Regions from separate parts of the Roseateles sp. GW821-FHT09G09 genome, predicted to be linked through region 2. Evidence: riboswitches for the same ligand, from Rfam matches in the RefSeq annotation. Region 2 holds a riboswitch; the other holds the start of a gene.
The links. Region 2 has a riboswitch for thiamine pyrophosphate ahead of AC07O8_RS06300 (TonB-dependent siderophore receptor). Riboswitches for the same ligand answer to the same signal wherever they lie in the genome.

Region 1 (7,401 bases), on a different contig from region 2:
CGGGGCCCGGCGCCGCGCAACGGTCGCGCCACGCGGTCAGCCGGTCCCGCAGCACCTGGTGTTTCTCGGGGACCGCGTCGATCAGCCGATCAATGCTGTCGGCCAGGCGCTCGCAGCGATGCCGCAGTCCGTCCGGCCCGATGTGCTGCAGGATGGCCGCGTGCAACGGGTTGCCCGCCTTCGGCAGCGCGGGCACCTCCTTGGCCTGCGACGCGGGACCTGCGACAGCCGCTGCAGCTGCCGCTGCCCGCGGCGGGGCGGCGATCGGGGGAGCGCCCCCTGCAGCCGCCGCGGCCGCGGCCGCGGCGCCAGCGTCTGCGGCGCGCGGCGATGCCATGATCGGGAAGCGCCGCTGGAGCAGCGCGGCATGGGCAAAGGCGAGCGCCGTGACGGCGTTGGCATCCAAGGTCTTGCCGCAGAACCCGCGGCGCAGGTGTTGGCACGCCACGGCCTGCGCCTCAGGAGAGCGGTCGAGCGCCAGCTGATCGCACACACTGATCATCATGTGCTTGCCCACACCGAACATCTGAGCCCGGGTCGCGTCGAATCGATGCGCATCGCCCAGCCAGGCCTGCGCGTGATCCCGGATGCCCTCGGCGACATCCCTGTCCTGGCCGGACTCGGGCAGCAGCGCCCTCAGCCGCTGGAACAGGCAAAACAGCTCCTTGCGCGCCAGGGGGTAATCGTCGCTGCGCGCGAACGCCTCCGGCGTCTGCAGCGCTTCCTGGAAGAAGCGGGTCTGGTGGCGGGCTTGATCGACCACCGGTCGTGGAGGCGTCGACGATGGCTCGATCAAGGACATCGGCGGTTCGGTCGACGTGCACGACCAATCGGCCCCTGAGGAAGGGGACGACGAAGCGATGGAGGGATACATGGCGAACACCCGAAGTAGCAGGAACAGGGAGGGTGTGTGCGCGGCAGCCCACCTCCCGGTTCACGTCTTCGACGCCGTCTTTGTCAATCGACCTGGAAGCCGATCTCCACGCTGACCTGGCGCGCCGCCGGGATCGGTCCGAAGCGCCACTGCTTGACCGCGTTGATCGCGGCCGCGCTGAGCTTGCGGTCCGGCGAGCGCAGCGCCTGCGGCGCATCGACGCCGCCATCCGGACGGACGGTGAACTGCACCAGCACCGATCCGGCGCGCTGTTGTGCCAGCAGGGCGCGCGGGTACTCGGGGTCGACCTTGTGCAGCAGCTTCAGCGGCGCGGGCTCGTCATCGGGCTCGGGTTCGGGAACCTTGCCGGCGGGCGCGGCGGTCGACGGCGCGGCCATGGCCACGACCTGCGGCGAGGGGGTCTCCGACATCGGCTGCGGCACCGAGGTCGGCGGGGCGATGGTCTGGCTGGCGGTCTGGCTGGCGGTCTGGGCGATGGTCTGTCCGCCCGACGTCGCGGCCGGCTGACCGATGGACGCCGGCGCGGGCGACGCGGTGGCGACGACGGGCGCCGCGTCCTGCGCGGCATTGCGGGCGGCGAGCGCGCGCTCGGCGGCAGGATCGAGCTCCTGCCGACGCGCCGCCGGCGCGGCCGCGACCACCGGCTTGGCGACGGGCTTGGGCGCCTCGGCCTTGGCCTCGTGCGCCGGCTTCTTCTCGCCCTTCTCGGCGTGGAACTTGATCCACTGGAACACCTTGTCGGCGTCGCGCTTGGCGCGGTCGACATCGCTCATCGGCGCGGCCTTGGGATCGACCGCCGCGGCGGACGTGGCCGCCGCCGGCGCGGTCTGCGCCTGCGCGGCGATCGCGACCAGGGACAAGGTCAAGACCTGGCACACCGCCAGACCGCGGCGCGGGACGCTCAGGAGACTACGACTGCTCATCACTCCACCCTCTCGTTGCGCTGGTTGCTCTCTTTTGGAGACAACGCCGGTCTTGTCTGCTGCTATTGAAATCGGTTTCTTCGCGCCCCGGCATGAGCGCCGCAGTGTAAGAAGTCACCGTGGTGACGGCCCCTCGGTGTTTCCCCGGAATCAGGATGTAACAGTACCGCCGATGGTCCTTGACATCGCGGTTGCGTCGAGGAATTCACGTCCTGCGCGCCCCGCCTGTTGCGCGGCCTATACTGCGCGCCTGCTCCGGGGAGCCCTGGGTCGACGACGCATTTCGCGCATCGCCGGCACGGGCTGAGACATGGCGATGAAGCCGTGGACCCGCTGAACTTGATCCGGTTCGTACCGGCGTAAGAAGAGCCCGCCCTTCCAGGCGCACCTTGGCGAATCGCGAGCCCCCCAGGCCCGCACCGACGCCCAGCGGTCCCGCACCGCGCCCGTGCGCCCTGCCCAGGAAGGGGTCGGTTCCGAACGTCCGAACGTCCTCGTCAGTCCAGCCTCCGGCGCCCAACCGGAGACCCCTGATGCCTGACTTGACGCCCGCCTCGACGCCCGATTCGACACCTCCCTCGACACCTGCCTCGACACCTGCCCCGCGGCAAGACCTGCCCCCGGCGGCCGCCGCCTTCCATGAGCGCCTCGCCGCCAGCCGCGCGCCGCTTCCCGCGTCGACCAAGACGCATGAGTCCGGCGTGCTGCATCCGCAGCTGCGCGTGCCGCTGCGAGAGATCGCGCTGACCAACGGCGAACGCCTCGCGGTCTACGACACCTCCGGCCCGTACACCGACCCCGCGGTCGCCACCGACGTGCGCCGCGGCCTGCCGGCGACGCGTGCCGCGTGGGTCGAGTCGCGCGGCGACACCGAGTCCTACACCGGACGGCCGATCCAGCTCTTCGACGACGGCCTGCGCGAGGCCGCGCAGCAGGACGCGCTGCGCGCGCAGAGCGCCGCGCTGACGCGCCCGCCGCGCCGCGCGAAGTCCGGCGCCAACGTGACGCAGATGCACTACGCGCGCCGCGGCATCGTCACCGCCGAGATGGAGTACGTCGCGATCCGCGAGAACGGCCGCCGCGCCTGGATGCACGAGTACCTGTCCGACGCCGAGCGCGAGCAGCGCCTGCGCGGCCAGAGCCTGGGCGCGCAGATCCCCGGGATCATCACGCCGGAGTTCGTCCGCGACGAGATCGCCCGCGGCCGCGCCATCATCCCGGCCAACATCAACCATCCGGAAGTCGAGCCGATGGCCATCGGCCGCAACTTCCTGGTGAAGGTCAACGCCAACATCGGCAATTCCGCCGTGAGCTCGGGCATCGAGGAGGAGGTCGAGAAGCTGGTGTGGGCGACGCGCTGGGGCGCGGACACGGTGATGGACCTGTCCACCGGCCGCAACATCCACACGACGCGGGACTGGATCCTGCGCAACAGCCCCGTGCCCATCGGCACCGTGCCGATCTACCAGGCGCTGGAGAAGGTCGGCGGCGTGGCCGAGGATTTGAGCTGGGCGCTCTTCCGCGACACGCTGGTGGAGCAGGCCGAACAGGGCGTCGACTACTTCACCATCCACGCCGGCGTGCGGCTGCCCTTCGTGCCGATGACGGTCAAGCGCCGCACCGGCATCGTGTCGCGCGGCGGCTCGATCCTGGCGAAGTGGTGCATCGCGCATCACCGCGAGAACTTCCTGTACACGCACTTCGAGGAGATCTGCGAAATCATGAAGGCCTACGACGTCAGCTTCTCGCTGGGCGACGGGCTGCGGCCGGGTTCGCTGGCGGACGCCAACGACGAGGCCCAGTTCGCCGAGCTGCGCACGCTGGGCGAGCTGACGAAGATCGCGTGGAAGCACGACGTGCAGACCATGATCGAAGGACCGGGGCATGTGCCGATGCACATGATCCAGGCCAACATGACCGAGCAGCTCAAGCACTGCGACGAGGCGCCGTTCTACACGCTGGGGCCGTTGACGACGGACATCGCGCCGGGCTACGACCACATCACCAGCGGCATCGGCGCCGCGATGATCGGCTGGTTCGGCTGCGCGATGCTGTGCTACGTGACGCCCAAGGAGCATCTGGGCCTGCCCGACCGGGACGACGTCAAGCAGGGCCTGATGGCCTACAAGATCGCGGCGCATGCGGCCGACATCGCCAAGGGCCATCCGGCGGCGCGGGCGCGCGACGACGCGCTGTCCAAGGCGCGCTTCGAATTCCGCTGGGAAGACCAGTTCAACCTCGGGCTCGATCCGGAGACCGCGCGCGAGTTCCACGACGAGACGCTGCCCAAGGACAGCGCGAAGGTGGCGCACTTCTGCTCGATGTGCGGCCCGAAGTTCTGCTCGATGAAGATCACGCAGGACGTGCGGGAGTACAGCGCGCAGATGGAGGCGGACGCCGCGGGCATGCGGGAGAAGAGCGCCGAGTTCCTCGCCGGCGGCGGCGAGCTCTACATCCCGATCCGTCAGGCCTGAGCGCGATGGCCGCGATCGCCATCGCCGGAGCGGGGCTCGCCGGGCGGCTGCTCGCGTGGACGCTCGCGCGGAGCGGGCATCGCGTCGAGGTCTTCGACGCGTCGCCCGGTCCCGCGCCTGCGTTCGACGCACAAGGCGCGGCGGCGTTCAGCGCGGCGGGCATGCTGAGTCCGCTCGCCGAGCAGGAACAGGGCGGCGCGGCAATCGCCGCGCTGGGCTGGCGATCGCTCGCCTTGTGGCCGGGCATCGTCGCCGCGCTGTCCCGACGCAAATCGGACGTGACGTCGAAGGCGAGGTCGATCCCGGCCCCGTCGCCGGTGCCGCCGCGCATCGACCGCAGCCTGCTGCGGATCGACGGCAGCCTGCTGCTGTCGCACCGCGCGGACCTCGGCGCGGCCCAGCGTGCGCTGATGCGCATGCCGGGCGCGGAGCCGCTCGATGCCGAGGCGCTGCGCGCCCATGAGCCGATGCTCGCGCCGGGCCTGCGCGGCTGGCTGCTTCCGGGCGAAGGCCTCATCGCGCCGCAGCTCGCGATGGCCGCGCTGCACGACGACGCGGACGCGGCAGGTGTGCGCTGGCAGTGGGCGCGGGCCGTCGACCAGGTGTTGCCCGGCGAGCTGCACTTCGCCGACGGCGGACGCTGGCGCGGCGATTGGGCCATCGATGCACGCGGACTCGGCGCGCGGCCGCCGCTGCCGCTGCGCGGCGTGCGCGGCGAGATCGTCACGCTGTCGCTGCCCGGGCACGGACTGCGACGTCCGGTCCGGCTGCTGCATCCGCGGCATCGCGTCTATCTGGTGCCGCGCGCCGATGACGAGCTCGTCGTCGGCGCCAGCGAGATCGAGAGCGAGGACCGCAGCCCCGTCTCGCTGCGCTCCGCCGTCGAGCTGATGGCGGCGGCCCAGAGCGTGCTGCCGGCGCTGTCGGAGGCGCGCATCGTGCGGCTCGACCGGCACCTCCGGCCCGCGTTGCCGGACAACCTGCCCTTCACCCATCACGAGCCCGGCCTGCTGCGGCTCAACGGCCTGTACCGCCATGGCTGGCTGCTCGCGCCCGCGCTGGTCGAGCGGCTGCTCGACGCCGCCGGGCTCGGCGACCTCGCGGCGCTGGCCGGTGCCAGCGCGAGCGGCACCGTTGTCCGCGCGCCGACCTCCGTCCCCTTCCTGGAGAAATCCCCATGACCGCCCTCCCCCCGATCACCGTCCGGCTCGACGACCGCGCCGTGACGATGCCCGCCGGCGCGACGCTGGCCCAGCTGCTCGAACTCGAACGGCGCGAGGCGGCCGCCGTGGCCACCGCACTGAACGGCCGTTTCGTCGCCCGCGACGCGCGCGCCGACACGGCGCTCAACGACGGCGACGTCGTCCTCTTCTTCCAACCGATCGTCGGAGGCTGACATGACTATCCCCATCCCTCCGCAGGCCACCGGACCGCACGCCACCGACGCGTTGCTGATCGACGGCGTCGCGCTCGACAGCCGCTTCTTCCTCGGCACCGCTGGTTATCCCAGCCCCGCGACGCTGTGTGACGCGATCCGCGCGTCCGGCACGCAACTGCTGACCGTCGGTCTCAAGCGCACGCTGCAGGCGGGCGACAACGGCGCGCTGGCGCAAGCCCTCGCCGCGGGACGGGAGCAAGGCGCGCGCTTGCTGCCTAACACCGCCGGCTGCCGCAGCGCGCGCGAGGCGGTGCAGCTCGCCCACATGGCGCGCGAGCTCTACGGCACTGTGTGGATCAAGCTCGAGGTCATCGGCGACGACCACACCTTGCAGCCCGATCCGTTCGAGCTCGTCGCGGCTGCGGCAGAACTCGCGCGCGAAGGCTTCGTCGTCTTCCCCTACTGCACCGAGGACCTGATCCTCGGCCGGCGACTGCTGGATGCCGGGTGTCCGCTGCTGATGCCGTGGGGCGCGCCGATCGGCTCGGGCCAGGGCCTGCTGAACCTGCACGGGCTTCGCACGCTGCGCGAGCGCCTGCCCGACACGGTGCTGGTGATCGACGCGGGCCTGGGCGCGCCGTCGCAGGCGGCACGCGCGATGGAGCTCGGCTTCGACGCGGTGCTGCTGAACAGCGCGGTGGCGCAGGCCGGCGATCCGGTGGCGATGGCCGGTGCGTTCGGCGACGCGGTGCGTGCGGGACGGCGGGCGTTCCACGCCGGCCTGATGGCGCCGCAGGCGTTCGCGGTCGCGAGCACGCCGGTCGGCGGTCACGCCTTCCTGCTGGGGGACGCATGAAGGAACACGACACCCGCATCGAACGAGACGATCAGCGCGACGGAGGACATCGCCCGGATCGGGGGAACCGGAGCGACGGCAACGACCGGCGCGAGTCCGCCGCCACGGCGCCGCCGTCCCTGCTGGTCCCTCATCCCAGCCTGCCCTCGGCTTGGGCGGCGTCGGTCGATCCGGACCTCCTGACGCTTCAGCCGTGGACCGACGATCCGACGCCACCGATCATCTGGAGCGTCGCCGGGACCGACAGCGGCGGCGGCGCGGGCCTGAGCGCCGACACGCGCGCCGCGGCCGCGATGGGCGTCCACCTGTGCCCCGTCGTGACCGCGGTCACCGCGCAGCATTCGCTCGGGGTGAACGCCGTGTTCCCGCTGCCCGCGGGCCAGGTCCGCGCGCAGCTGAGCGCGCTGCGCCACGACCTGCCGCCGCGCGTCGTCAAGACCGGCTTGCTGGCGAGTGCCGCGACCGTCGACGCGCTGCTCGCGCAGATCGGCGAGGCGCCGCTGGTCGTCGACCCGGTGCTCGGCGCGAGCGCGGGCGGCGCGGCGTTCTGCGACGACGCGCTGCTCGGCGCGTATCGCCACCAACTGATCCCGCGCGCCGCGCTGATCACGCCGAACCGGCGCGAGGCCGAACGGCTGCTCGGCGTGGCGACAGGCCAGTTCCCGGTGGCGGAGTTGGCCGCGATGCTGCGGGGCATGGGCGCCCAGGCGGTCTGCATCACCGGCGGCGACGACCCGGCCCAGGTCGACGGCCTGTCGATGGATTGGCTGGACAGTCCGCTGGCGACCGGATGGATCGCCTTGCCGCGCCTGTCCGGCCGCGACGGCGCGCCGCCGCATCACCACGGCAGCGGCTGCACGTTCGCGACCGCGGCG
Region 2 (7,401 bases):
CTTCGGCGAGGACTTCAGTTCGGCGTAGCGGGCTTCGGCCTTGGCGCGCTGGGTGGCGTTCAGCGCGAAGTCTTCGGTGCGATCGACGGCGGCCAGACCAGACTCGCGATAGATCTCCAGGTCAGCCAGCACTTCGGCGCGGCTCTTCTGGCCCTGCGTGATCGGGTCGAGGTGGCTGTAGCTCTGCGCGAAGGCCGGCACGGCGGCGGCGGACAGGGCGATCAGGGCGGTAGCGATCAGGGTCTTGGCGGTCATGATGGTGTCCTTTGAGAGAGCGTTGGATCGGGTGTCTGGGGTCTTGGGCCGGCTTCGTTTGCCGATGACTGAAGGTTAGGTGCGGGCCCTGTTTGGATAAACGGCCCGCGTCGCAATGGGCCGTTGTGATCGCCGCAACAATCGCCCGAGCGCTGCACAAAGCAAGACGCCCGGCGTGAGCCGGGCGTCTTGCATGGGAGCGAACCGAAGGGCGTCAGTCCGTGGACCGCTCCACCGAAACAGCGCAACCTCAGACGATCACTCGGCCAAGGCGACTTGCGTGTCGACCGCGTCGGCGCTGCGACGGCCAGTGATGTAGACGGTCGGCAGCTGTTCGCGCTTCATGGTGATGACCACCGGATCCAGCGTGACGATCGAGGCACGCATCTCGCGCTGCCCTTGTGCATGAGCGATCCCCAGACCCAGGGCCAGCGCCGCGATGGCACCGAAGGCGACAGCCTTGACGGTGGTGTTGGTGGCGGAAGTGATGCTGAGGCGGGTGGCGTTCATGTCGATCTCCTGAAGGCGTTTGCTGTGTCGATGGAGTCAGTGTCGTCATCGACCCGACCACTTGCGAGCGCCAGGAGACGAAGCTGCGCGGCGGCGGCGTGAAGTGCATCAGCGGCTGACAAACGGAAAGCACCATCGGGTGCCCTCAATGAGAAACGCCGCCAGGACTTGCATCCGGGCGGCGCTGCGAGGGCGGGATCGGAGATCAGCGGGCCGACACGCCTTCGGTGACGGCGCCCTTACCTTCCTTGGCGGCGAAGCGCTGCACCAGGGCGGCGTACTTCGGCGAGGACTTCAGTTCGGCGTAGCGGGCTTCGGCCTTGGCGCGCTGGGTGGCGTTCAGCGCGAAGTCTTCGGTGCGATCGACGGCGGCCAGACCAGACTCGCGATAGATCTCCAGGTCAGCCAGCACTTCGGCGCGGCTCTTCTGGCCCTGCGTGATCGGGTCGAGGTGGCTGTAGCTCTGCGCAAAGGCCGGCACGGCGGCGGCGGACAAGGCGATCAGGGCGGTAGCGATCAGGGTCTTGGCGGTCATGATGGGTTCCTTTGAGAGAGCGTTGGATCGGGGTGTCTGGGGTCTTGGGCCGGCTTCGTTTGCCGATGACTGAAGGTTAGGTGCGGACCCTGTTTGGATAAACGGCCCGCGTCGCAATGGGCCGTTGTGATCGCCGCAACAATCGTCCGCCCTCAGCCGAGCCGGTGCGCCACGCCGAGCTGCCGTCACCTGCGCAACGGACTTCGCAGTCCCCTCCACGAACCACGCGACAGTGCTTGCTCCATGTCTTGAGAGTCGGAATGAATCCCTCAAGCGCCCTCACGACGCCCCTGATTGCGGCCAGGGTTCTTCAACCTGCTGTCGGCCAATTGCTGCTGGATCGAACCCGAGCTGGCGGATGTGCCCGGCGCCGACAGCGGTGCAGCGCTCGTTTGAGCGCTGCGGGCGATGCCCGTGGCGGTGTTGGCCTGGCTCTTCGATATCGGCTTCGCGACGTGGTGTTTCGCGCTGCGCCTTCGCACGGGCCGGTGGCCGGTGAATCGCTGGTGCTGGAGCGTGGTGCCGATCTGGGCGTGTACCCTTGTCATCGACAACCTTCGACATGGCATCTGACTTGGACGACGATCAACACCCGTGGGACGCCCTCTCCGACAAGGAACTCGCGGCCGTGCGCGCGCTGACGCCGGGCGAGGTGTCTCAGGTGGATGCGCTGTTGCTGAGCGCATCCAGCACCAGATGGCAGAAGGTCGCTCTTGTCATCGCCAGGGTGATGAACGACTTCGAACAGAGGTTCCCGGATCTGCCCTTTGAGTTCCTGAGTTATCGCATGCAAGAGCTCGGAGCCCTTGGGACCTTGAAGATCGCTGGCGACCCCTTCCGGTCAAGATACTCGGAGATCCGGCTGAACCAGCCTGCGAATGGCGTTGGCGTCAGCACGTGACGTCCGTGAAATCCATCGAGGCCCTGCTCCAGGAGGTTGAGAGCACGGATCCCGGCGTTCGACATGTGGCGGCGCTCGACCTGATGAACCGCGGCGACGCGCGAGCGGTCCCCGTCCTGTGGAGCGCCATCAATCGGCCAGAGAACCTCAACCATCGCGGCACACTGGTGTATGCGTTGTCTGCCTTCGATCAGTCGGAGCACCTGGAGTCGCTGGTGACCCTAGTCCTCACGGGGAACTTTGAAGTCTCCTGGCAGGCTTTCACAATTCTTGAGGACAGCACCCGCTCCCCTGAATCGCTGGCTCGCATATACGCGCAGCTGGCGCAACATCCCATCAAAAGCCTGACTCGAGAGCATCACGCCGAAGCACTTGAAGCCCTCCTGGAACTTCTCCAGGTCAAGTAGGCGGGCTGCGGCCTTCAGAAAGCACAACGCCCGGCTCAGGCCAGGCGTTTGGGGGGAGCGGTAGAGGCGTTGTCAGCCAGAGGCTCGCTCCATCGATACAGCGCAACCGTCAGGGCTTACTGGGCGGAAGCGATCTGGACCGCGTCGGCGGACGTGTCGCGGCGGCCGGTGATGTAGACGGTCGGCAGCTGTTCGCGCTTCACGGTGATGACGACCGGATCCAGCGTGACGATCGAGGCGCGCATCTCGCGCAGGCCTTCGGCGTGGGCGATGCCCAGGCCCAGCACCACGGCGGTCACGGCGCCGAAGAGGACGGCCTTGACGGTGGTTTCAGTGGCGGAAGCGATGTGGAAGCGGGTGGTGGTCATGTCGTTCTCCTGAGGCGGTTTGCTGTGTCGATGGAGTCAGTGTCGTCATCGACCCACCCGCTTGCGTGCCTCAGGAGACGAAGCTGCGCGGCGGCGGCGTGAACTGCATCTGCGGCGGACAAACGGAAAGTGCCTTTAAACGCTGCAATGGAGAACGCCGCCAGGACTTGCATCCGGGCGGCGCTGCGAGGGCGGGATCGGAGATCAGCGGGCCGACACGCCTTCGGTGGCGGCGCCCTTCCCTTCCTTGGCGGCGAAGCGCTGCACCAGGGCGGCGTACTTCGGCGACGACTTCAGTTCGGCGTAGCGGGCTTCGGCCTTGGCGCGCTGGGTGGCGTTCAGCGCGAAGTCTTCGGTGCGATCGACGGCGGCCAGACCAGACTCGCGATAGGTCTCCAGGTCAGCCAGCACTTCGGCGCGGCTCTTCTGGCCCTGCGTGATCGGGTCGAGGTGGCTGTAGCTCTGCGCGAAGGCCGGCACGGCGGCGGCGGACAGGGCGATCAGGGCGGAGGCGATCAGGGTCTTGGCGGTCATGATGGGTTCCTTTGAGAGAGCGTTGGATCGGTGTGTCAGGGGTCTTGGGCCGGCTTCGTTTGCCGATGACTGAAGGTTAGGCGCGGCCCCTGCTTGGATAAACGGCCCGCGTCGCAATGGGCCGTTGTGATCGCCGCAACAATCGCCCGAGCGCTGCACAAAGCAAGACGCCCGGCATCAGCCGGGCGTCTTGCATGGGAGCGAACCGAGGGCGTCAGTCCGTGGATCGCTCCATCGATACAGCGCGACCTGGGACGTTCACTCGGCCAAGGCGACTTGCGTGTCGACCGCGTCGGCGCTGCGACGGCCGGTGATGTAGACGGTCGGCAGCTGTTCGCGCTTCACGGTGATGACCACCGGATCCAGCGTGACGATCGAGGCGCGCATCTCGCGCTGCCCTTGTGCATGAGCGATCCCGAGGCCCAGAGCCAGCGCCGCGATGGCACCGAAGGCGACAGCCTTGACGGTGGTGTTGGTGGCGGAAGTGATGCTGAGGCGGGTGGCGTTCATGTCGATCTCCTGAAGGCGTTTGCTGTGTCGATGGAGTCAGTGTCGTCATCGACCCGACCACTTGCGAGCGCCAGGAGACGAAGCTGCGCCGCGGCGGCGTGAACTGCATTTGCGGCGGACAAGCGGGAACGGCCATCGGCGCGCGGCAGGCCTGGCCGGAGCCGCGGGCAATGATGCTCGACTAGAATCACCATCACTCGCCGGCCCGCCCGGCGAGTTTCGCTAGGGGTGCTGCGCCATCGATCCGTCGACGGCGCGGCTGAGAAAGTCCCTTTGAACCTGATTGAGGTAATCCTCGCGCAGGGAAGCATGCCTTCGACACGCCTCGTGTCCCGCACGCCGCCTTCTCATCGGCGTGTCCGGTTTGCCGACCTGCCATCGCATTTCTGGCTTCGGCACATCGATGGCAACTTCGTCCGCTCTGAATTCCTTCCCGCTGCATCGGCTCGCGATGGCGCTGATCGCCGCCGGCGTCTCGGTCCATGCCGCCGCGCAGTCGACGACGTCCGCCGCCGCGCCGGCAAATGCATCTACCAATGCTCCGGCCAACGCGCAGGCGACCTCCCCCGCCCTGCCCAGCGTCGTCGTCAAGGGCACGTCCGAAGCGCCCGTGATGGCTGGCGGTTTCGGCGACACGCCGGTCGCCAAGCTCCCGATCCAGGCGAGCATCGTCAGCGCCGAGCAGCTCACCGATCGCGGGCTGTCCAACCTCGCCGGGTTGACGCTGCTCGACGCGAGCGTGGGCGACTCGTACAACTCGGCCGGGTACGTCTCCTACCTGAAGATCCGCGGCTACGACCTCGACAACCGCTTCAACTACCGCCGCGATGGCCTGCCGATCAACGCCGAGACCGCGCTGTCGCTGGCCAACAAGAGCAGCGTCGAGGTCATCAAGGGCACGACCGGCATCCAGGCCGGCACCAGCGCACCGGGCGGCCTGGTCAACCTCGTCGTGAAGCGCCCGACGGTGGAGCTCACCAGCGTGCGCCTCGGCGTCAGCGAACGCGGCACGATCGAGTCCGCGATGGACTGGAGCCACCGCTTCGGCGACGGTCACGGCAACGACAAGGCCTTCGGCCTGCGCGTGAACATCGAGGCCGCCAAGCTGCGCCCCGAACTGCGCGATGCCGACGGCAACCGCTGGATGATGGCCGTCGCCGGCGACTGGCGCGTCACGCGCGACACGCTGGTCGAGGCAGAGGTCGAGATCAGCCGCCAGTCCCAGCCGAGCCAGCCGGGCTTCAGCCTGCTCGGCGACAAGCTGCCCGACGCAAAGGCCATCGATCCGCGCATCAACCTGAACAACCAGTCGTGGAGCCAGCCGGTGGTCTTCGAAGGCCGCACCGCCTCGCTGCGCGTGCAGCATCAGCTGAACGCCGACTGGAAGCTGCAGGCGCACGCGGCGATCCAGCGCCTGGTGAACGACGACCGCCTCGCCTATCCGTTCGGCTGCACCGCGGGCGACGGCACCTACTACCCGAGCACCTACTGCCCCGACGGCACCTTCGATCAATACGACTTCCGCAGCGACAACGAGCATCGCAACAGCGATGCGCTCGACCTGTCCGCGCAAGGCAAGCTGAACGTCCTCGGCATCGAGCATCAGGTGTCGACGGGCGTGCTGTTCTCGCGCTACAAGAGCCGGCTGCAGGGTCAGGCCTATAACTGGGCGGGCACCGGCAACATCGACGGCACGCTGCCGACGGTGGCCGACCCGACGCTGGGCTCGACCAACACGGACCGTACCGAGCGCAGCACCGAGTTCTACTTCCGCGACGCGATGCAGTTCAGCGCGCAATGGCAGGGCTGGCTGGGTGTGCGGCACACGCGGCTGGATCGTGAGTCGTTCAAGGTGAACGTGCCCACGGGCGGGAGCGACGAAGCGACGAGCTATCGCCAGTCGGTCACGACGCCGTGGCTGGGTGTGAGCTACGCGATCGACCCGCAACTGCTGGCGTATGCGAGCTGGGGCGAGGGCGTGGAGTCGGCCGTCGCGCCCAACCTGCCGATCTATGTGAATGCGGGCCGGCCGCTGGCGGCGATCCGCAGCAAGCAATGGGAGATCGGTCTGAAGTCGGGCAGCCGCACCGTGGACTGGTCGATCAACTACTTCGACATCAGCAAGCCGGCGACGAGCGATGTGCCGGTGGTGGTCGGCGGCGAGGACCTGCTCGAAAGCCGCATCGATGGCAAGCAGAACCACCGCGGCGTGGAAGCGCAGGCCGACCTGAAGTGGACGGGCGGCGGCCTGATGGCGAGCGCGATGAAACTGCGTGCCCGCCGCGACGACAGCGCGGACGCGGCGCTCAACGGTCTCAAGCCGACGAACGTGCCGGAGACGGTGCTGAAGCTGCAGGCGCGGCACGGCGCGGGCGTCCCCGGGCTGGAGCTCCTGGCGGGCGTGGTCTACGAAGGCAAGCGGATGGTGGTGCCGGACAACTCGGTGGCGATCCCGAGCTGGACACGCCTGGACCTGGGCGCGCGCTACGAGCAGAACGTCGGGCGGCAACTGCTGATCTGGCGCGTCGGCGTGGACAACGCGACGAACCGTCGTGCGTGGCGCGAGTCGCCTTACCAATACGGCCACGTCTACCTGTACCCGCTCGCCAATCGCACATGGCGTGCGTCGGTGGAGTGGGTCTTGTGAGGGTCTGATTTTTCTGTGTATACTCTTAGGCTCTGATCCCCGATAGCTCAGTCGGTAGAGCGCCGGACTGTTAATCCGTAGGTCCCTGGTTCGAGCCCAGGTCGGGGAGCCAAGGTCAGAAAACGAAGGTCCTCGGACCTTCGTTCTTTTTCAGCCGGTGTCCGACCGAAGACGCTGGCCCAAGAATTCAGATCGATTGGATCTGAGCAGACTTTTCCTCGATAGCTCAGTCGGTAGAGCGCCGGACTGTTAATCCGTAGGTCCCTGGTTCGAGCCCAGGTCGAGGAGCCAAAATTGAAGCCCCCAACATCGCAAGGTGTCGGGGGCTTTTTCTTTTGGCGCGCGGCGAGGCCTCGATTCGCGCGCCGTCTTCCTAGAACTTTTCCAACCGTAGAGGACTGTGAACAGTTCTTATGCGCGGTTGCAACCAGCCGCTCTCACCGCGACGAAGCACGGGCGTGTCGCCCCCCCCCTCGGAATCGCTGATGGATGTCTCACCGCGCATGGCATACGCTTCAAAACGAAACAAGTGCATCAGCACGATAAGGGAGGACCAATGAACGACTATCAGCTCGAACGCCTAAACACGCGCTCATTTGAACAGCTCGTTCAATCGCTCTCGCTATCCGTTCTCGGCCAACAGGTAGTTATTTTTGGCGACGGACCGGACGGCGGACGAGAGGCTTCCTTTGTTGGTATCGCAGATTACCCCAAGGCTGCTCCGTGGGACGGTT

Region 1: linked by a shared signal. The riboswitch ahead of thiC (phosphomethylpyrimidine synthase ThiC) and the one ahead of AC07O8_RS06300 (TonB-dependent siderophore receptor) in region 2 are both predicted to bind thiamine pyrophosphate.

What each region holds. Positions count from the first base shown of each region.
Region 1 covers NZ_JBWKOG010000003.1:90,999-98,399, reverse strand. Annotated here, with positions in the region: gene AC07O8_RS08985 (hypothetical protein) at 1-802, opposite strand, end outside; gene AC07O8_RS08980 (energy transducer TonB) at 958-1,818, opposite strand; TPP riboswitch at 2,065-2,201, shown strand; gene thiC (phosphomethylpyrimidine synthase ThiC) at 2,352-4,292, shown strand; gene AC07O8_RS08970 (FAD-dependent oxidoreductase) at 4,298-5,473, shown strand; gene thiS (sulfur carrier protein ThiS) at 5,470-5,688, shown strand; gene AC07O8_RS08960 (thiazole synthase) at 5,690-6,526, shown strand; gene AC07O8_RS08955 (bifunctional hydroxymethylpyrimidine kinase/phosphomethylpyrimidine kinase) at 6,523-7,401, shown strand, end outside.
Region 2 covers NZ_JBWKOG010000002.1:327,173-334,573, reverse strand. Annotated here, with positions in the region: gene AC07O8_RS06345 (DUF4148 domain-containing protein) at 1-255, opposite strand, end outside; gene AC07O8_RS06340 (hypothetical protein) at 514-765, opposite strand; gene AC07O8_RS06335 (DUF4148 domain-containing protein) at 971-1,300, opposite strand; gene AC07O8_RS06330 (hypothetical protein) at 1,570-1,848, opposite strand; gene AC07O8_RS06325 (DUF3658 domain-containing protein) at 1,863-2,201, shown strand; gene AC07O8_RS06320 (HEAT repeat domain-containing protein) at 2,207-2,608, shown strand; gene AC07O8_RS06315 (hypothetical protein) at 2,725-2,976, opposite strand; gene AC07O8_RS06310 (DUF4148 domain-containing protein) at 3,181-3,510, opposite strand; gene AC07O8_RS06305 (hypothetical protein) at 3,769-4,020, opposite strand; TPP riboswitch at 4,235-4,343, shown strand; gene AC07O8_RS06300 (TonB-dependent siderophore receptor) at 4,424-6,667, shown strand; tRNA gene AC07O8_RS06295 (tRNA-Asn) at 6,704-6,779, shown strand; tRNA gene AC07O8_RS06290 (tRNA-Asn) at 6,883-6,958, shown strand; gene AC07O8_RS06285 (NACHT domain-containing protein) at 7,224-7,401, shown strand, end outside.